2 regions of the Brevundimonas sp. TWP2-3-4b2 genome follow, and region 1 is predicted to be linked to the other one. Evidence: predicted binding sites of a transcription regulator. Region 1 holds the regulator's gene; the other holds the start of a gene.
The links. Region 1 encodes HrcA, which represses chaperone genes, less so after heat shock. Its sites were predicted from a motif close to GTTAGCANTCNNNNNNNNNGANTGCTAAC; they were not measured.
Positions count from the first base shown of each region.

Region 2: a site for HrcA is predicted at 6,716-6,744, ahead of groES (co-chaperone GroES). Genes of this name have one in related genera too.

Region 1 covers NZ_JAFCWB010000001.1:610,657-621,339, forward strand. Annotated here, with positions in the region: gene ACP7AS_RS02945 (magnesium transporter CorA family protein) at 1-424, opposite strand, end outside; gene ACP7AS_RS02950 (CHAP domain-containing protein) at 452-976, opposite strand; gene ACP7AS_RS02955 (acyltransferase family protein) at 1,015-2,157, opposite strand; gene ACP7AS_RS02960 (hypothetical protein) at 2,214-2,573, opposite strand; gene rph (ribonuclease PH) at 2,641-3,357, opposite strand; gene hrcA (heat-inducible transcriptional repressor HrcA) at 3,523-4,596, shown strand; gene grpE (nucleotide exchange factor GrpE) at 4,644-5,225, shown strand; gene ACP7AS_RS02980 (dienelactone hydrolase family protein) at 5,297-6,202, opposite strand; gene ACP7AS_RS02985 (alpha-ketoglutarate-dependent dioxygenase AlkB) at 6,259-6,894, opposite strand; gene ACP7AS_RS02990 (hypothetical protein) at 6,981-7,391, opposite strand; gene dnaK (molecular chaperone DnaK) at 7,697-9,610, shown strand; gene dnaJ (molecular chaperone DnaJ) at 9,799-10,683, shown strand, end outside.
Region 2 covers NZ_JAFCWB010000001.1:466,010-476,692, forward strand. Annotated here, with positions in the region: gene ACP7AS_RS02205 (hypothetical protein) at 1-460, opposite strand, end outside; gene ACP7AS_RS02210 (hypothetical protein) at 438-872, shown strand; gene ACP7AS_RS02215 (hypothetical protein) at 900-1,139, opposite strand; gene ACP7AS_RS02220 (HlyD family secretion protein) at 1,261-2,502, shown strand; gene ACP7AS_RS02225 (peptidase domain-containing ABC transporter) at 2,463-4,622, shown strand; gene groL (chaperonin GroEL) at 4,686-6,338, opposite strand; gene groES (co-chaperone GroES) at 6,389-6,676, opposite strand; gene ACP7AS_RS02240 (DUF2141 domain-containing protein) at 6,882-7,307, shown strand; gene ACP7AS_RS02245 (BLUF domain-containing protein) at 7,547-7,975, opposite strand; gene pgi (glucose-6-phosphate isomerase) at 8,145-9,770, opposite strand; gene ACP7AS_RS02255 (hypothetical protein) at 9,884-10,360, shown strand; gene ACP7AS_RS02260 (protein-disulfide reductase DsbD family protein) at 10,511-10,683, opposite strand, start outside.

The sequences.
Region 1 (10,683 bases):
CCGTCTCCATCAGGTGCAGGAAGATGTCCGTCCCCGTGGCGCACAGCTGAGGCTCCCGCTCCAGCTTTTCGACCATCAGGGTGAAGGGCTTGGGGTCGACGTAGCGGATGGTCAACAGCGGGCCGTCCGTGACCATGAATGTGACGGGCTCGATCCCGGGAAGCTCATCGTCCCCGTGGGTGATGATGTCGGCGGTGGCGTAGATGGCACCGTTCTCGCGATAGACGCGGCTGGAGGCCTCCAGCTCGGCCATCTCCTCGCGCGTCGGTATCGACAGGCCCAGCGCCTTCTCGACAGCGGCGTCTTCCTCTCGCGTCGGCTTAACCAGATCGATCCAGACCGCGTCCCGCGGCATCACCCAGGTCGAAGAATCCTCGGGATATTGCTCACAGGCGGTCTTGCCCGCGCAAAAGACGCGGATCACGCTGGCCGTCCGTGACTTATGCGAAGGTCAGGGCTGGCCCGAAGGGCTGTCCGTCGAGGCCATGAGCAGGCCCTCGACGGAGCGGGTGGCCGGGGCTTTGTAGATGAAGCCATAGGTCGGATAGACGGAGGTGCCCAGATCATGGATCGGGTTGTACCAGACCTTGACCGCGCTCCAATCACCCGAGGGCGAAACATCCACCACGGTGACGTTTTCCTCGACCCGACCGCGGCTGCCGCCCCAGTTGGCATGGGTCACGCGGATGACGCGGTCGGTCAGGATGTCGGACACGACAGCGACATGGCCCCGGGACATGCGGCCGCTGGGCTGGAAGGCGAGGACCGCGCCGGTCTCGGGGCGTCCGCCGGTGCGGAACTTGCCCTGGGCCTGGTTCCACCAGGTCAGGGCGTCGCCGAAGATGTTGATGCCCGAGAACATGCGGGCGAAGGTCACGCACTGCCAGTAGGGCTCATCGGCCTTCGCGACGGGCGCATAGCCCAGCGCTGAAAATCCGATTGTCGCTGCAACCGCAGCGGCTGTGAGCCGTTTCATCATGCTGGCGTGTGTCCCGACCTGTCGAAGACCAAGCCTTAGACGATAGTTTCCGGGGGTTGAAGAACCCTTTCAGGCGAGTCGGTGTGCGCCTTTGTCGCGGTTGACCGTGCCCGCCGCCGATCGGCGAATCCCCTCAAAGCCTTGCGGCACAGGCGTTCAACGAGGTGATAGGTCGCCATCGCCGTGACCGGAATGGCCGCCACGATCCCCAGCCACACAATGATGTGAAATTGCTTGTCCCCGGCCCCCGTCAGCCGCGCCGCGACATTTGTCATGACCAGCAGGACCGGCGCGCAGACCATGTAGATCGAATAGCTGATCTCGCCGAGATAGACGCTGACTCTCGAGCCCAGCAGGCCCGCGCGGGCATTGTCCAGCGAGCCCAGACCCAGGATCAGCCCTCCCGCCAGCAGGACCGTGACCGGATCCCACAGGCCCAGAGAGGCGCTGGTCAGCAGGGCGAGGCCGCTGATCAGGGCGACCGGTCCCGCATACGGGATCGGGGCGCGGCGATGGACGAGGTACAGCGCGCAGCCGAGGGCGAAACACGGCACGATCCTGAGCGCGCCCCAGCGGAAGGTCGCCTCGGTCAGGGAAAAGCCGGCCAGCGGCTGGAAGGCGGCGTAGATGCCGAGGGCCAGCGCGACGGCCCCGACAACGGCCAGCACCGGCCGTTCGCGCATTCGCCAGGCCACAAAGGCATAGGCCGGGAAGGTCAGATAGGCGAACCACTCGGCCGAGATCGACCAGGAGGGGTGGTTGAAGGCCGAGGTCGGGGCCAGACCCCAGGCATGGGTCATGGTCAAATGCGCCGGCAGGGCGCGCCAGTCGGTCAGGCTACCGTCGATGCTGAGCCCGGCAGCCGTCCCGGCGACCCCCAGGGCGACCATGCCGAACAGGGTGACCAGATGCAGCGGATAGACCCGGGCGATCCGCGCCCACAGGAAGCCGCCGTACAAATACCGCTTCTGTCCCGCCGCCTCGAGATAGACGTGGCTGAGGATGAACCCTGACAGGACGAAGAAGACCTCGACGCCCAGATACCCCTTGGTCACGGCCAAGGGGACCCAGCTGACATCCAGATGCGGCCAGGCCGTATAGAGCACCACCCAGAGGGCGGCGAGGAAGCGCAGGCCGGTGAGGGCGCGCAGGTCAGTCGGGGTCTGGACAGGCGTCATGGTTCGCCAGCATGGCGGAACACCGTTGGAAAACGATTAAGTCCGGTCGACCGGCCTCAGGCCGCGCATTCCGCCGGCCTGGTTTCGCCCGGCGCATACATTTCACACGACCGGTCGATCTCATCCTGGATCATCTGGCAGGGATTGGCGACGTTGCACGGCGGATGGGTGGCCGGGCTGACGGCGATGCAGCGGTTCACGAGCGCCTGGGCGGCGTCGGCACCCTGGTCGAGGTTGCAGGCGGTCGAGCCCGCCTCTGTCGGGGCGATAGCCTCTTCCTGCGGGGGAGCATCCGCCGGCATGACCGGATCAGGGACGCTGGCGACCGCCGGGGCCGCGCTGTCCGCGGCCTTGGGTTCGGACGGCTGCTGGCAGGCGGCCAGCAGCAGGAGGGTCAGCAGGATCGGCAGGCGCATCGGCTCGTCTCCCCGGGATGGAGACGGACGATGCCTCGTTTCGATGGCTGATGATACCCCGGGCGGGCTACCGCCCCAGGGCGGCCCGCTGCAGGACGAACAGCTCGGCGCAGCCACCTTCGGCCAGCTGGAACAGCCGGTCGAACTCACCCCGCGAGAAGCCACGTTTCTCGCCGGTGGCCTGGATCTCGACGATCGCGCCCGCGCCGGTCAGGACGAAGTTGGAATCGGCCTCGGCGGTGGAATCCTCCTCATAGTCGAGGTCCAGCACCGGCAGGTCATTGCACACGCCGCACGAGACGGCCGCGACCTGGTCGAGAATGGGGTCGGTCTTGAGCACGCCCTCGGCGCGCAGATAGTCAAAGGCCGAAGCCATGGCGACCCAGGCGCCGGTGATGGCCGCGGTCCGGGTGCCGCCGTCGGCCTGGATGACGTCGCAGTCCAGCACCACCTGCCGCTCGCCCAGCAGCTTCATGTCCACGACCGCGCGCATCGAGCGGCCGATCAGACGCTGGATTTCCTGCGTCCGACCCGTCTGTTTGCCACTGGCGGCCTCGCGGCGGCCGCGCGTGTGGGTGGCGCGCGGCAGCATGCCGTATTCCGCCGTGACCCAGCCCGCACCCTTGCCGCGCATCCAGCCGGGGACATTTTCCTCGACCGAGGCCGTCACCAGCACCTTGGTATGACCGAAGGTCACGAGGCACGAGCCCTCGGCGTAGCGGTTCACCCCGGTCTCGAGCGTGACGGTGCGAAGCTGTTCGGGCGTACGTTCGGAGGGGCGCATGACGGTATTCCTTGGAAGCGGCAGCGGCGGTGCTTATCCTGAAACCGTGACCCTGTCCCCCGCATCTTCGGCCAGCCTCCATAACCGCCCGTCGGACGCAGGACCTGTGCGCTGCCGGAATGATGAGGCCCGGCGATGAAGCCCACGCTGCTGACCTCGACGGCGATGGAGACCGGCAGCCTCACCGGCCTGGACCAGCGCGCCCGCGACATCTTCCGCCGTATCGTCGAATCCTATCTCGAGACGGGCGACCCCGTCGGCTCGCGCACCCTGTCGATGACCGGCGTGTCGCTGTCGCCCGCCTCGATCCGCAACACCATGCAGGATCTGACCCTGGCGGGCCTGCTGGGCGCGCCCCACACCTCGGCGGGCCGGATCCCCACCCACGCAGGTCTGCGTCTGTTCGTCGACGGCCTGCTGGAGATCGGCGACATCGGGGCGGAGGAGCGGCGCGAGATCGACGCCCGGCTGGCCGCCAGTTCCGGCAAGAATGGGGGCCGCAGCTTCGATGAGGCGCTGAATGAGGCGTCGTCCCTGCTGTCGGGCCTCGCCGGGGGTGCCAGCATCGTCGCCAGCCCGATCCGCGACGCGGGCGTCAAACACGTCGAGTTCGTGGCCCTCGGCCATGACCAGGCGCTGGCGGTGCTGGTCGGCGATGACGGCTCGGTCGAAAACCGGCTGATGCCGCTGAAGGCGGGCGTCACCCCCTCGACCCTGACCGAGGCTTCCAACTTCCTCAATGCCCGCCTCAAGGGCCGCCCGCTGCACGAGGCGCGCACCGAGATGCGCACCGAGCTGGACGCCGCCCGACGCGAGCTGAACGCCGCCGCAGCCCGACTGGTCGAGGACGGCATGGCCGCCTGGTCGGGCGGGGCCGAACGCGAGCGGTCGCTGATCGTACGCGGCCGCGCCAATCTGCTGCATGATCGCGAGACGGCCGAGGATCTGGAAAAGGTCCGCACCCTGTTCGACGACCTGGAGCAGAAGGAACAGCTGATCGGCCTGCTGGACGGCGTCTCGACAGCGCAGGGCGTGCGCATCTTTATCGGCGCGGAGACACGGTTGTTTTCGCTTTCGGGTTCCGCCGTGATCGCGGCGCCCTATATGACCGGACGGCAGCGGGTCCTGGGTGCCATCGGCGTGATCGGACCCGCGAGACTGAACTATGCCCGCATCATTCCGTTGGTGGACTATACCGCCCGGGTGCTGGGGCGAATACTGGACGGACAAGAGACTTGAACCAGACACACGACGACTTCCCGGATTCCGAGGAACTGGCCGCCGACATCGCGGAGGCCGAGGCCAATGCCGAAGCCGGTCTTGACGACGGCCTTGGGCCTATCGACGCCCTGATCGCCGAGCGCGACCAGTGGAAGGACCGCGCGCTGCGGGCCGTCGCCGAGGCCGAAAACACGAAAAAGCGGGCCGAGCTCTCGAACAACGACGCCCGCGCCTATGCCATCCAGAAATTCGCCCGCGACCTGCTGGGCGTGGCCGACAATCTGGAACGCGCGCTGCAGGCCGCGCCGAAAGACGCCGATGCGGGCGAGGCCGGACTCGTCACCGGGCTGGAGCTGACCCAGAAGTCGCTGCTCCAGGCCTTCGAGACCAACCACCTCAAGCGTGTCGCGCCCGAGCCGGGCGAGGCCTTCGACCCCCACCTGCATCAGGCCATGATGGAACAGCCGTCCGACAGCGTTCAGGGCGGACAGGTGATCCAGACGCTCCAGCCCGGCTACGCCCTGTTTGGTCGTACGGTGCGCCCGGCCATGGTCGTGGTCGCCGCCAAGGGCTCCGGCGCCGCGGCCGGCAACGCGGCCTATGCCGCCACGGGCGCGACCGGCGGGAATTTCGACGGCAAGGCCTGAGGCCTGACAGCAGTGTGAAAGGTGGGCGAGGGATGAGCGCCGCTTGGCTCACCCCTTGCTCACGGGCTCTTTCACGCCTTCAGCCGGGCCTCGAACAGCGCCAGAAGCTTTGACCAGCCGTCCGCGGCATCGGCGGCGCGGTAGCTGTCGCGGTAGTCGGCATGGAAGCCATGCGGCGCGGCCGGATAGACGTCGATGCGGCTCTGCGTCTGGCCGGCCCGCTGCAAGGCCGCGCGCATGGCCTCGACGCTGTCCAGCGGAATGCCGCGATCGGCCTCGCCATAGAGGCCCAGCACGGGTGCCTTGAGGTCGTCGGCCAGATCCACCGGCCAGGGCTGGCCGCCGGCCGCCTGCTCCGGCGTGGCGGTAGCCGCGGGGGCGAGACGCCCATACCAGGCCACCCCGGCATCGATGGCGGCGAAGCGGGCCGCCGCCTGCCACACCACCTTGCCGCCCCAGCACCAGCCGGTGATGCCGACCTTGTCGGCATTGGCCCACAGTTGTGAACTGGCCCAGTCGAGGGTCGCGGCGACGTCGCCCATCACCTGCTCATAATTCGCCGCGGCCACAATCTGCTGGATCCGCGCCATGTCCGCGAGCGGTGCCGGATCCTCGACCCGCATGAAGAAGGCCGGCGCGATCGCGGCATAGCCCGCCTTGGCCAGCCGGCGGCAGACGTCGCGGATATATTCATGGACGCCGAAAATCTCGGACACCACCACCACCACGGGGAAGGGCCCTTCCCCGTTCGGACGGGCGACATAGGCCGGCAGAGCGAAGCCGTCCGGCGCGGGATAGGTCGTCTGCTGGATGGTCAGGCCGCTGTCGTCGGTGGTGACGGGGGCCGCCTGCCGCGCGAGCGCCGCCGGGGCGTAACCGACGAAGGCCAGGCCGCCCACCATGCCGGTCGCGAGGGCGCGGCGGCTGAAACGGAAGTCGTCGGCCTCGGGACCTTCGGGGCGGATCAGTTGGGTCACGGCAGGCTCCGGCTGGCAAAAGACAAATACTGGCCCGGTGTCCGGGAGGCGTCCATTCACGATTGCTGTGAAGCTGGCGCGGCCACCCGCAGCGTCAGATTGATGCGCCCGCCGCCCGGGACGAGGCTTGAGGAACCGGCGATCACCCGGTCGATGCCGTGCCGCGCCAGCCGCGCCGGCCCGGTCAGGGCGCAGACGTCGCCCGAGGACAGTTTCAGCGACCGGGTCGGCCCGCCCCCCGCCGCCCCGATCCGGAACACCGCCGCATCGCCGAGCGAGACCGACAGCACCGGTGCCGTCAGATCCGCCTCGTCGCGGTCCTGATGCAGGCCCATCTTCGCGCCCTCACGGTACAGATTGACCAGACAAGCGTCCGGCGGCTGGTCCGCGCCCGTCAGGTCTCGCCACAGCGCGAGCAGAAGGCCCGGAATCGGCGGCCAGTTCGACCCGGTCACCGGATGGGTCGACTGGTACCGGTATCCCGACCGGTCGGACACCCAGCCCAGCGGCCCCAGACCGGTCATCCGCACCGAGAACGGCCGCCCCCCCGGCGTCATCGGCTGATAGAAGGGTGCCGCCGCCTCGGCCGCCAGTACCTCGGCCAGCAGATCGGCCTGTTCGGACATGGAAAGGGCTCCCGGCCAGAACCGGAAGCCCTCCATTCCCGTATCGATCTCGGCGCGCGCGGACATCCGGCTTATTTGGGTGCCGCCCCCGCGGGCTCAAGCCATGCAAGACGCGGGCGCGCGGATTTTGAAGAGCGTTGACCGGTTGGCAATCAGCGCGTGTAGTAATAATCCGCGATCTCGCACACGTTGATATTGTTACGGATCAGGCTCTGACCGTTGGTGAACTCGGCCTTGAAGTCGAACAAACAGGCACCGGTCCCGTCGTCGATGTTCATGACGATGCTGTCGTTATTGGCCAGCACATCATCGCCGAGGATATCCTCTTCCCAGTCGCTAGTGCGGACGTTTGACGCATAGAAGCGCAGCATGGTCCAGCCGGTGCTGTTGTGGACACGCACGCGGCGGTTCTGGCCGTCGCGGGACTGCACCGGCGCGCTGACGGTGGCAGGCGCGACAGCGATGGACCGTTCGGGTGTCGTCGTGGTGGCGGCGGCGGCCGCGGTCGATGCCAGGGCCGCCATAACGAGGGCGGCACGGGCGATGGTCTTGCGAACGTTCATTCGGTTTCTCCCCGGATACCAGCCCCCCTGAGGCCGGTTAACGCTGCAATTAGTACACCAATGTTCGACGAAATCACCCCTGCAGATTCAGCAGCGAATCTTTTCCTCAAGGCGTTTGGGACTTGCAGGCCCGGGGGCGTTTCCCATATCGGCCACAACCGCCGTAAAACCCCGCACATCGTGGGGCTTTGGGGCCGGAACCGTACCAACCGACCAAAGACCCTGACACTGGGGGCGGTCACGCGCTGCGCTTCGCTTTAAAAGGCCGCCGCACCGCCCGCTGAAATGGAGTGAAAGACCTACACATGGCCAAGATCATCGGTATCGACCTGGGCACCACCAATTCGTGCGTGGCCGTCATGGACGGCAAGAATCCCAAGGTCATCGAAAACGCCGAGGGCAACCGCACCACGCCCTCCGTCATCGCCATCCAGGACGGCGGCGAGACCCTGGTGGGTCAGCCGGCGCGCCGCCAGGCCGTGACCAACCCCACCAACACCTTCTTCGCCATCAAGCGCCTGATCGGCCGCTCGTTCGACGACCCGGTGGTCGCCAAGGACAAGAAGATGGTCCCCTATGACATCGTCAAGGGCCCGACCGGCGACGCCTGGGTGCGCGCCAACGGCAAGGACTATTCGCCCCAGCAGATCTCGGCCTTCACCCTCGGCAAGATGAAGGAGGCCGCTGAGGCCTACCTCGGCGAGACCGTGACCCAGGCCGTCATCACCGTGCCGGCCTATTTCAACGACGCCCAACGTCAGGCGACCAAGGACGCCGGCAAGATCGCCGGTCTCGAAGTCCTGCGCATCATCAACGAGCCGACCGCGGCGGCCCTGGCCTATGGCCTGGACAAGAACGACGGCCAGAAGATCGCCGTCTATGACCTCGGCGGCGGCACGTTCGACGTCTCGATCCTTGAGATCGGCGACGGCGTCTTCGAGGTGAAGTCGACCAATGGCGACACCTTCCTGGGTGGCGAGGACTTCGACCTGCGCCTGGTCGACTATCTGGCCGACGAGTTCAAGAAGGAGCAGGGCGTCGATCTTCGCTCGGACAAGCTGGCCCTGCAGCGCCTCAAGGAAGAGGCCGAAAAGGCCAAGAAGGAGCTCAGCTCCACGACCCAGTACGAGGTCAATCTGCCCTTCATCACCATGAACGCCTCGGGCCCGCTGCACCTGAACATCAAGCTCTCCCGCGCCAAGCTGGAAGCCCTGGTCGACGACCTGGTCCAGCGCACCATCGAGCCCTGCGCCAAGGCGTTGAAGGACGCGGGCATGAAGGCCTCGGACATCGACGAGGTCGTGCTGGTCGGAGGCATGACCCGCATGCCGATGGTCCAGGAAGCCGTGAAGAAATTCTTCGGCAAGGAGCCACACAAGGGCGTCAACCCCGATGAAGTCGTCGCGCTCGGCGCGGCGGTTCAGGCCGGCGTGCTGCAAGGCGACGTCAAGGACGTGCTGCTGCTGGACGTGACCCCGCTGACGCTGGGCATCGAGACCCTGGGCGGCGTCTTCACCCCTCTGATCGAACGCAACACCACCATCCCGACCAAGAAGAGCCAGGTCTTCTCGACCGCCGACGACAACCAGTCGGCCGTGACCATCCGGGTCTTCCAGGGCGAGCGCCCGATGGCGGCCGACAACAAGGTGCTGGGCCAGTTCGACCTGATGGGTATCCCGCCCTCGCCGCGCGGCATGCCGCAGATCGAGGTCGCCTTCGACATCGACGCCAACGGCATTGTCCACGTGACGGCCAAGGACAAGGCGACCAACAAGGAACAGTCGATCCGCATCCAGGCCAATGGCGGCCTGTCGGACGCCGACATCGACAAGATGGTCAAGGAAGCCGAGGCCAATGCGGCCTCCGACAAGGCCAGAAAGGAAATGGTCGAGGCGGTCAACGCCGCTGACAGCCTGATCCACTCGACCGAAAAGGCCATGGCCGAACACGGCGACAAGGTCGGGGCCGAGGAGAAGGCCGCGATCGAGACCGCCCTGGCCGAATTGAAGACCGCCAAGGACAGCACGGATCCGGAAGACATCCGGACGAAGACCAACACCCTGGTCCAGGCCTCGATGAAGCTGGGTGAGGCCATGTACGCCTCGCAACAAGGCTCGGGCGACGGCGATGCGGCTGAAGCCCCCGCCGACGACGGCGTGGTCGACGCCGAGTTCGAGGAAGTCTCGCCGGACGCCGACGACGACAAGAAGAGCGCCTGACAGCCAACGGAGCCTCCCCCTCAGTGAGCGGGAGGCTCCGTCACGGTCTGCTTGCTCTGAGGCCGGCGGAGCCGTTTCATGAAACTTGCATCATTTCGCCGGGTGCCCATGTCAGCCCGGTCAGCCGTTTAGGTCGCCGCCCGGCAAGAGGCGTGGACCTTCGGCACGGGTAAGAGGACGAACGCCTGATGGCGACGCGTGACTATTACGAAGTTCTCGAGGTCGAACGGACCATCGACGCCGCCGGACTGAAGGTGGCCTATCGCAAACTGGCCATGCAGCACCACCCTGACCGCAACGGCGGGTGTGACGAGTCCATGGCCCGGTTCAAGGAAATTTCCGAAGCCTATTCCGTGCTCTCGGACGACCAGAAGCGCGCGGCCTACGACCGGTTCGGTCACGCCGGGGTCAATGGCGGCGGCGGCGGATTTGGCGGCCAGGGCCAGGGCTTTACCGACGTCAACGACATCTTCTCCCAGGTCTTCGGCGACGCCTTCGGCGACGTCTTCGGCGGACGGGGCGGCGGCGGGGCCCGCCAGCACGGCCCGCGCCGCGGTTCAGACCTGCGCTACGACCTCGAAATCACGCTGGAGCAGGCCTACAAGGGCGCCGACGTCGAGATCGCCATCCCGACCACCGCCACCTGCGAGACCTGCGAAGGCTCGGGCGCCAAGCCGGGCACCAAGCCAACCACCTGCAGCACCTGTCAGGGCGCGGGCCGGGTCCGGTCGGCCAACGGCTTCTTCCAGGTCGAGCGGACCTGCCCCCGCTGCGGCGGCCAGGGCCAGATGATCGCCGAGCCCTGCACCACCTGTGCGGGCCACGGACAGGTGCGCAAGAACCGCAAGCTTCAGCTGAAAGTCCCCGCCGGGGTCGACGACGGCTCGCGCATCCGCCTGTCGGGCGAAGGCGACGCAGGCACGCGCGGCGGCCCGCGCGGCGACCTTTACGTCTTCCTGTCTGTGACTCCCCACGAACTGTTCGAACGCGACAACCTCGACCTGCTGGTCACCGTCCCGGTGGCCATGACCACGGCCGCCCTCGGCGGTGAGGTCGACGCCCCGTGCCTGACG
Region 2 (10,683 bases), 140 kb from region 1:
GAGACCCGAAGCGCTGGCGGATCAAAGTATGGGTCCGCTCGTGGGCGATGACACCGGACAGGTCCCGCGCCGGAACGGGGTCCCCACTGTACCAAACCTGGTCCTTCAAAACGTTCGATCGATTGACCACAATGGTTTCGACCACCGGCCGCGAAAGGGCCAGCGCCGTTGAGCCGAGAGTCAGCAGCCGCCAGCGGACGCCCCCGTTTGTGAGATAGACCGGCCGCTTCAGGACATCGGGCGTGAACAGCGGGCTCGTCCGCACGAGAGTGTCCGCGCGACCGACGACGCCCTCAATCTCGTCGGGGATCGGGCTTTCCGAAAAGACCGGCGTGGCACCGACCATCCTCTTATGGGGGAACAGCAGCAGAGGCGGATGAAACACGCTGGCGATCAGGTAAATGCCGGTAACTGAAGCCGTGACCGCCAGCGAAAGAATGACCGCAAACCGTATCGACACCTGGGTCTGTTCCCTACGATCTACACGAATCCAGGCCAGGACCCGGGATCCTGAGGCGAACGACAACCAAATCGCATCTCCGATCAATCATCCGGAGATTGGTTTTTCCTGCACCGCAAAACTACCGCCGCCAGCGCGCAACCAGTCTGACCAGAAAACCAGCGCCGGAATACCCCGCCGCGCCAGCCAGCGCCGCCAGGAGAAGCAAAAAGACCAACTCCGTCGTGGGCCTTTGGCCAGTTTCCAGCAGGAACTTTCCGGCATAAAGGGCCGAGCCGACTACAGCCCCTATGACCAGATCGACCTTGAGGCTTCCTCGGAACACAGATTCCACTGCCGCTTCCCCCATTCTGAAAGCCAAGGGTCATCACCAATGGACATCGCCTTCAAGCCCAAGGTGATGACCCGATAGCTGGCGTCGAGTCAGGTTTCCATCTCACTATTGGGGTTTGGTTCCGCCCCCTTCGACGCGGTCCGAACCTTCGCCGGCAGGGGTCGCCGACAACGCCAGCATGCACAGGGCGAGGAAGCCCACTGGCGTAAAGGCCATCCTCACAGCGAAAGTGACCAGTGAGCTGCCCACAGCCTCTCTGACATCATCCCACGTTATCTCCCCGCCACTAACCAGATCAATCTCTGCGAAACTCAACTCACGCACGTCCAAAGCCAGAGCCGTCATGGCTCCCTCCTTTAGCTAAAGTTGATGTGCGCGATCCGGATTGCAACCTGAGGATTGTAAGCCCCCACCGCCTCTGTCAAGGTGAATTCGTATTCCAGATTGTAGAGGGCGCAATCCATCCGTGTCCGACATGTTTCGCAAGGAAGCCGTCACCCACGCCACCCGCCGCCTCAACGGCGAAGTGGTGCTGGCCACGCCGGTGTCGTTTCGCCTGATCGCCGCCGTGGCCGTGGTGGTGGTGGTCGGGGCCGCGTTGTTCGTGGCCACCGCCTCCTATGCCCGCAAGCAGACCGTGGTCGGCTGGCTGACGCCCGACGCCGGCATGATCCGGTTGTCCGCCCGCCAGGGCGGGGTGGTCGAGACCGTGCATGTGCGGGAAGGCGACACGGTCGTGGTCGGCCAACCGGTCGCCACCCTCAAACTGTCCTCGGCCCTGACCAGCGGTGACGCGTCCGCCGCCCTGATGCAAAGCTTGGCCGCCCAGACAGCCGCCGCCGGATCACGCGCCGCCGCCGCCCGTTCAACCCTGGCCGCTGAACAGCGCCAGCTGACCGCCCGCCGCGCCGCCCTGGGGCGCGAACTGGCGGAGACCCGGCGGCGAATCGCCCTGCAAAGCGAGCGTGTGACCCTGGCCCAGGCAGAGGTCGAACGGGCGGAAACCATTGCGGCGCAAGGCTTTCTACCCCGGCGCGAGCTGGACGCCCGCCGCTCCGCCGCGCTCGGCGCCGCACAGGCCCTGTCGGAACTCGACTCCTCGGCCCTGTCGTTCGAACGTGAAACAGGCGAGGTGACGGCGCGGCTGGCGGCCATCCCCATCGATCTGCAGGCCGCCGGGGCTGAGGCCCGCGCCGCCGGGGCCGGCCTGGACCAGCAGCGCACCCAGACCGAGGCCCAGTCCACCTATGTGGTCGTCGCCACCGTGGCGGGCCGGGTCGTCGCCCTGCCGGTGCAGCGCGGCCAGACCGTGGCGCCGGGGGCCTCACTGGCGGTGGTGACGCCGCAGGGCTCGACCCTGGAAGCCGAGCTCTACGCCCCCTCCCGCGCCGCCGGCTTCGTGCGAGAAGGGCAGGAGGTGCGGCTGCTGTATCAAGCCTTCCCGCATCAGAAATTCGGTACGGGCGCGGGCACGGTGACCTCGGTCTCGCGCACCGTTCTCGCTCCGGCCGAGGTCGCGATCCCCGGTCTTCAGGTCCAGGAGCCGGTGTTCCGGGTGCGCGTGGCCCTGGCCCGCGACAGCGTCTCCGCCTATGGCGAGACCCTGCCGCTTCAACCCGGCATGCTGTTGTCGGCCGATGTGGTTATCGACCGGCGCAGCCTGCTGGAGTGGCTGCTCGACCCCCTCTATGCGGCGGGGCGGCGCTAGTGAACCTGCCGGCTGAACTGAATTTCGCCCGGCGTCGGCGACTGCCGGTCATCCAGGGGGCCGAGGCGGCGGAATGCGGCCTCGCCTGTATGGCCATGGTCGCCCGCTATCACGGGCACGATGTCGATCTGAACGGCATGCGCCAGCGGTTCTCATTGTCGATGTCGGGCGCGACCCTGCGCAGCCTGATGGGTCTGGCCGAACCGCTGGGGCTGGCCGCCCGCGCCCTGCGGGTCGAGATGTCCGCGCTCGACAAGGTGCGGCTGCCCGCCGTGCTGCACTGGGACCTCAACCATTTCGTGGTGCTGAAGAGCGTCGGCGGCGGCAAGGCCGTGATCCACGACCCGGCCATGGGCGCGCGCACCTACAGCCTGAAAGAATTCTCCAACCATTTCACAGGCGTGGTGCTGGAGCTCAGCCCGGCCGACGCCTTCGAGAAGATCACCGCCAAGGCACCGATCAAGCTGACCAGCCTGTGGTCGCGCATGACCGGGTTCTGGAGCGCCTTCTTCCAGATCTTGGGCCTGTCGCTGGCGCTACAGGTCGCGGTCTTCGCCCTGCCGTTCCAGATGCAGCTGGTGGTCGACGAGGCCATTTTCCGCGCCGACCGCGACCTGCTGACCGTGCTGGCCATCGGCTTCGGGGCGCTGGTGGTCATCCAGGCCTTGATCGAGGCCCTGCGCGGCTGGGCCTTGCAGGTGTTCGGCCATCTGCTGACCTTCCAGATGGTCGGCAATATCGTGCGCCATCTGATGCGTCTCCCGGCTGACTGGTTCGAGAAACGCCACGTCGGCGACATCCTGTCGCGCATCGGTTCGGCCGGGGCGATCCAGGACGTGCTGACCCGGGGGGTCATCGCGGCGATCATCGACGGCCTGATGGCGGTGATCGCAGTGGTGATCCTGTTCCTCTATTCGCCCATCCTGGCGGGCGTGGTGATCGGCGCGGTCGCCCTGAACCTCGCCATCGCCTTCGCCGTCTTCCCGGCGCTCAAGGCGCGGATGGAAGAGCAGATCGTCGAACGGGCGCGCGAACAGTCCCACCTCATGGAGACAGTGCGCGCCGCCAACACGATCAAGATCATGGGCCGCGAAAGCGAACGCGAAAGCTCCTGGCGCAACCTCTACGCCAATGTCACCAATGCGGCGGTGTCGGTGGGCAAATACAATATCTCGCTGGGGTTTACCCAAGGGGTGATCACTGGATTGCAGACCGTGCTGGTGATCTATCTGGGTGCCCGCACCATCATCGCCGGCGACGGCTTCTCCGTCGGCATGCTGTTCGCCTTCCTGTCGTTCCGCCAGACCTTCACCGACCGCGCCAATGCCCTGATAAATCAGGCGATGCAGTTCCGCTTCCTCAACCTGCATCTGGATCGGCTGTCCGACATCGTCACCGCCGAGCCTGAAGCGGGCCAATGGATGGCTCCGCCCATTCAGGTGCGCGGCGGGATGGAGGTGAAGGATCTGTCTTTCCGCTACGGCGCGGCCGACCCGCTCGTCCTGAACGAGATCAATCTCACCATTCTGCCGGGCGAGTTTGTCGCTATCACCGGCCCGTCGGGCGGCGGCAAGACCACCCTTATGAAGCTGATGCTGGGCCTGCGGACGCCCGGCACGGGGACCATCACCCTGGACGGCCAGCCCGCGACGCCCGAGCTGTGGCGGGCCTGGCGCGAGCGCGTCGGGGTGGTGTCCCAGGATGATCGGCTGCTGTCGGGCACCATCGCTGACAACATCGCCTTCTTCGACTCGGACCTGGACATGGAGCGCGTCCAGCAAGCCGCCATGGCGGCCCAGATTCATGGCGATATCGCCCGGATGCCGATGCAGTATCTGTCGCTGGTCGGCGACATGGGCTCGACCCTTTCGGGCGGTCAGAAGCAGCGGGTTCTCTTGGCCCGCGCCCTGTATCGCCAGCCGGCGATTCTGGTTCTGGACGAAGGCACGGCCAATCTCGATGTCGAGACCGAGGAGCTGATCGCCGAACTGGTCGCGGCCCTGCCGGTCACCCGGATTGTGGTCGCGCACCGGCCAGCGTTGCTGCGCCGGGCTGATCGGGTTCTGACCGTAAGCCAGAACCGCCTGGTCGAAATCAGGCTTGAGGCCGAAGCGGCATAGAAAAAGGGCGGGCCCGTCTCCGGACCCGCCCTCCTTGTTCGTTCAGCCTGGGCTGAGTGTGGACTAGAAGTCCATGTCGCCCATGCCGCCCATGCCGCCGCCCATGCCGCCACCGGCACCGCCGGCAGAGCCCTTCTTGGGCGCGTCGGCCACGGCCGCTTCGGTCGTGATCAGGATGCCGGCCACGGAGGCGGCGTCCTGAAGAGCCGTGCGCACGACCTTGGCGGGGTCGATGACGCCGGCCTGGATCATGTCGACATACTCTTCCGTCTGGGCGTTGAAGCCGTAGGTGGCCGAGGCGTTTTCCAGCACCTTGCCGACGACGATGGAGCCTTCGACGCCCGCGTTCTCGACGATCTGACGGATCGGGGCCTGGATGGCGCGGCGGATGATGGCGATGCCGGCGGTCTGGTCGGCGTTGTCGCCTTTCAGACCTTCCAGCGCCTTGGTCGCCTTCAGCAGGGCGATGCCGCCGCCGGGGACGATGCCTTCTTCAACGGCTGCACGCGTGGCGTTCAGGGCGTCGTCGACGCGGTCCTTCTTCTCTTTCACTTCGACTTCGGTCGAGCCGCCGACGCGGATGACCGCGACGCCGCCGGCCAGTTTGGCCAGACGTTCCTGCAGCTTTTCCTTGTCGTAGTCCGAGGTGGTGTCCTCGATCTGCTTCTTAATCTGGCCGATGCGGGCCTCGATCGCGTCCTTCTCACCGACGCCGTCCACGATGGTGGTGTCGTCCTTGGTGATGGTGACCTTCTTGGCCTTGCCGAGCATGTCGATCGTGACGTTCTCGAGCTTGATGCCCAGGTCTTCCGAGATGACCTGGCCGCCGGTCAGGACGGCGATGTCTTCCAGCATAGACTTGCGGCGGTCGCCGAAGCCCGGGGCCTTGACGGCGGCGACGCGCAGGCCGCCACGCAGCTTGTTGACGACGAGCGTGGCCAGGGCCTCGCCCTCGATGTCCTCGGCGATGATCAGGAGGGGGCGACCCGACTGGACCACGGCTTCCAGGATCGGCAGCATCGACTGCAGCGACGACAGCTTCTTCTCGTGCAGCATGATGAGGGGCTCTTCGAGTTGAACCTCCATCTTGTCGGCGTTGGTGATGAAGTAGGGCGACAGGTAGCCGCGGTCGAACTGCATGCCTTCGACGACGTCGAGTTCGGTTTCGGCGGTCTTGGCTTCTTCAACCGTGATGACGCCTTCGTTGCCGACCTTTTCCATGGCCTTGGCGATCATGTCGCCGACTTCCTGGTCGCCGTTGGCCGAGATGGTGCCAACCTGGGCGATCTCGGAGTTGGCGGAGACCTTGCGGCTCGAGGCCTTGATGTCGGCCAGGACGGCGGTGACCGCCTTGTCGATGCCGCGCTTCAGATCCATCGGGTTCATGCCGGCGGCCACGGCCTTGAGGCCTTCCTGGACGATCGACTGGGCCAGGACGGTGGCGGTGGTGGTGCCGTCGCCGGCCTTGTCATTGGTCTTGGAGGCGACTTCCCGGATCATCTGGGCGCCCATGTTCTCGAAGGGATCCTCGAGCTCGATCTCTTTGGCGACCGAGACGCCGTCCTTGGTCGAGCGCGGCGCGCCGAAGGACTTCTGGATCACGACGTTGCGGCCCTTGGGACCGAGGGTGACCTTGACCGCATTGGCTAGGACGTTGACGCCGCGCAGCATCTTTTCGCGCGCGTCGGTGGAGAACATCACTTGTTTGGCAGCCATCTGGCAGCTCCTAATTCTATTGTTTCGAAAAGAAATTCAGACGCGGGTGCTTACGACAGCACGCCCAGGACGTCCGATTCCTTCATGATGATCAGGTCTTCGCCTTCCAGCTTAACCTCGGTGCCCGACCATTTGCCGAACAGGATGCGATCGCCGGCCTTCAGCTCCAGCGCATTGACCTTGCCGCTCTCGTCGCGGAGGCCGGGGCCGACCGAGACGACTTCGCCTTCCTGGGGCTTTTCCTTGGCCGAGTCGGGGATGATGATCCCGCCCTTGGTTTTGGATTCTTCTTCCACGCGCTTCACGAGCACGCGGTCGCCGAGCGGACGAAACGCCATCTGTGTGTTCTCCCTGAGACTGTATGGGCTCCCGCGGGCTTTGGCAGCCGAAGCGCGGGAGTGCTAACGGCGGGCAGATAGGGCTGGCGAGGGGGACCGTCAAGGCGAGGCCCCGGGATCGCTTGACGTAATGTACTTTGCATTATAAAGAACTCTAACGGTTGGACGGAACCCCGCCCGGCGTTATCACCCAAGGAGAAGACCCATGCTCAAATCCCTGTCCCTGGCCGTTCTGGCCACCGCCTGCCTCGCCGGCCCGGCCCTCGCCGGTGACGTCACCGTGACCCTCACCGGCGTCCAGGCCCGCGGCGGAAACCTGCTCGCCGCCCTGCAGACGCAGGACCAGTTTCTGCAGCCCGCCGGCGCCTATGGCGACCGGGTGCGCGACCCCCGGGCCGGCACGGTCCGCGTCACCTTCCGCAATGTCACGCCGGGCGACTATTCCTTCTCGGCGCTGCACGACGCCGACGGGGACGGCCAGATGAAGATGGAGGGTGCGATGCCGGCCGAGGGCTGGGGCATGGTCAACGGCGACACCCTGCGCGCCGCCCCCACCTGGGACCAGGTCAAATTCACCGTCCCCGCCTCCGGCGACGTCGCCCTGACCGTGCCCATGTCCTACGGGCGCTGAGGCCCGCGCGGGTTCGCCAGATAATGTTATCCCGGACGCTGCGTCAGCAGCGATCCGGGAGACCGGTCCGGACTTCGCGGAACACCACCCTGTGCCCTCGCCGGACCACTTGCTGCGCGTCAGGGGAACGTCCGCTATCGGGCCAGATGCCATCGTCGGCTCCCGACCCAAAGGCGACCTTGGGGACTTTCACGGATCGGCCTTTGAGGCGGCGAACGACGACGTAGCAGTCTCGAAGGTTAGTAGACCTCCAGGGCAACATACCGATGTTCAGCCTTGCTCATCAGGTCCAATAGAATTCCCGTCACCTGTGCCCCACTTCCGTTCTCGGTGACAATCCGAAAGGACTGCTCGCTCAATGGCGTAGGGTCGGGTCGAGCCATGGCCCATCCTCTAAACAGCCGGGTCTGAACCTCCCATTCGCCCAGAACGGTCACGTCCTCATGCCGGCTATCGGCGCGGATGCGCATCATGAGCAGCCCAATATTATGCCTATCACCTTCGATAACTTGAACGAATTTTCCGTCAGGTAACGCCAGTGCGCCGGTGAGGCCGTCACGCTTGTTGTTGCGGAGCGACGTTTTAAATATTGCGTCCAGACCTGATACGTCATCATGGGAAATGCAGGAGTCGCTCCGGTAAACCATCCGGATCAGGTTCTTTTCCATAGACAGCGATTTCCCTGGGGCTCGAACCCCTCGCCCTGGAAACGCCGCACTGTTTCAGAAGTTTCGGGCAGTCCGGAAAAACTGCGGAACATCGTTCGTGCGCATATAACAAACGGAGTCCGCTTTCCCCCCGTAGCGGACATCAAGCGCGTCCGCTTCCCGCCCCGCCTCACACCATCAGCCGCTTCATCAGCTCGCTGGTCGACGGATCGAGCTCGGCCGACGGCTCGCCCGCCGCGACGTCGGCGAGAATGGCCCGGGCCAGCACCTTGCCCAGCTCCACGCCCCACTGGTCGAAGCTGTTGATGTCCCAGATCACACCCTCGACGAAGGTCTTGTGCTCATACAGGGCCAGCAGCGCCCCGACCGCCTCGGGCGTCAGGGCGTCCATCAGGATGGTGGTCGAGGGCCGGTCGCCGGGGAAGGTCTTGTGCGGGGCCAGACGGTCCGCCTCTTCAGCGCTCACACCCGACGCCAGCAGGTCCGCCCGCGCCTGCGACTCGGTCTGGCCGACCATCAGGGCCTGGGCCTGGGCCAGGGCGTTGGCCCACAGCGGCGCATCGCCCTGGCGCGCGTCCATCTCGGACTCGGAGGTGTGTCCCACGACCACGAACTCCGCCGGCACCACCTGCGGCCCCTGATGGATCTGCTGGAAGAAGGCATGCTGGCCGTTGGTGCCGGGCTCGCCGAAAACCACCGGCCCGGTCGCCGTATCGACCGGTGAGCCGTCGCGCTTCACCCGCTTGCCGTTGGACTCCATCTCCAGCTGCTGCAGGAAGGCAGGCAGGCCGCGCAGGCCGTGGGCATAGGGGGCCACCGTCCGCGCCGGCCGTCCCAGACCCTCGACATTGAACACCTGGGCCATGGCCAGCAGCACCGGCGCATTGACCTCCAGCGAGGCCTCGAGGAAATGGGCGTCCATGGCCCGGGCCCCGGCCAGCACCCGTTCGAACACGTCCCAGCCCAGCGCCACTGCCACCGACAGGCTGACCGCCGACCACAGCGAATACCGGCCCCCGACCCAGTCGCGGAACCCGAAGGTCCGGCCACAGCCCCAGGCCTCGGCCTTGTCCGGCGCGGCCGTCACCCCGACCAGATGTTTACCCAGACGCCTGGGCGACACGCTCTCGGCCAGCCACGCCTTGGCCAGGGCGGCATTGGCCAGGGTCTCCTGGGTGGTGAAGGTCTTGGACACCACCACCACCAGCGTCGTCTCGGGGTCCAGCCCGGCCAGGGCCTCGCCCATGTCGCGCGGATCGATATTGGCCACGAACCTCAGCTCGATGACCGGCTCCAGCGGGCGCAGCGCGTCCCACAGCAGGCGCGGGCCCAGATCGGAGCCGCCGATGCCGATGTGGACGATGGCCGTGAACGGCTGTTTGGCCCCGCCCGTCTCGGCCCCCGAGCCGATGTCGGTGGCGAAGGCGGCCATGGCCGCGCGCACCGCGTCGACCTCGGCCGACACCGGCTCGCCCAAGGCGTGGAAGCCGGCCCCGTCGGCCGCCCGCAGGGCCGGGTGCAGCACGGCCCTGCCCTCGGTGTTGTTGACGGCCTCGCCGGCGAACAGGGCGTCGCGGCGGCCCTCGATGTCGCAGGTCCGCGCCAGATCCAGCGCCGCCTCGAAGCCCTCGGCGCTCCACGACTGTTTCGACAGGTCCAGATAGAGGCCCGCCGCCTCGACCCCCATGCGATCGATACGGCCGGGATCGGTCGCGAACTGATGGACGATGCGTCCACCGGCGTCCTTGCGGGCCACGGCACGGAGCATGGTCAGGGCCTGTGAACGGGCGGTCATCGGCGGGACTCTGGGATCAGGAAGGTAAACCCTCGTTTACGGGTGTGGCGTAAGCCGGTTCAACGCCGGATTTCCGATTCGGCCAAGATAATGAGTTCGCCGAGAGGTTTCCCATGTCCTGCGGCATCGCCCTGGTCGTTTCCCTGCTTCTCTCCGACCCCAATGTGGCGCTGGCCGCGGCCCAGCCGCCTGCGCCCGCCTCGGCCCCCGTCTCGGTCGCAGCCGAGCCCCTGTTCGCCGACATCGTGACCCGCTCGGGCGCGCTGAAGGGCGTGGTCCAGGGCTGGATCGACTCCGGCGTCATGAACCAGGCCGATTTCGCCGCCAGCCCCGCCTTCACCGGCTTCAAGGCCCTGGCCGCCGATCTCGCCGCCCGCGACATGCAGGGCCATCTGATCCTCAAGGAACGCGGCACCGACGGCGACCTGAAATGCATCCTGCGCGGCATTTCCGAAGACATGCCCAAAAAGGTCGAGGCCGTCGCCACCGCCGCCACCCCCGCCGCCCGCCGCGTCGCCCTGGAAGATCTGGCCTATCTGCTCAACGACAACGTCGAAGTCATCACGGCTCCCCCGCAGCCGGAGGTGTGAATCCCTGATCCGGGCATCCCCGCGAAGGCGGGGACCCAGGTTTGAGCGACAACGAGACTGGCTGAACGAACCAACCCCTAGCCAAACACCGGCGGCGAGGCCAAAGCTTGCGTCCCCGCCTTCGCGGGGATGCACGGTGAGGGAAGGCCGTCAGCCCCCCACATCCCCCAAAGCCTCGATCACCACCCCTTCGGTCAGCAGCTGCGGCAACACCCGGGGCTCCGTGACGCCCGGCGCGTACAGCAGATACAGGGGCACGCCCGACCGCCCGTGACGCTGCAGTTCGGCGTTGATGGCGTCGTCACGCCGCGTCCAGTCACCGA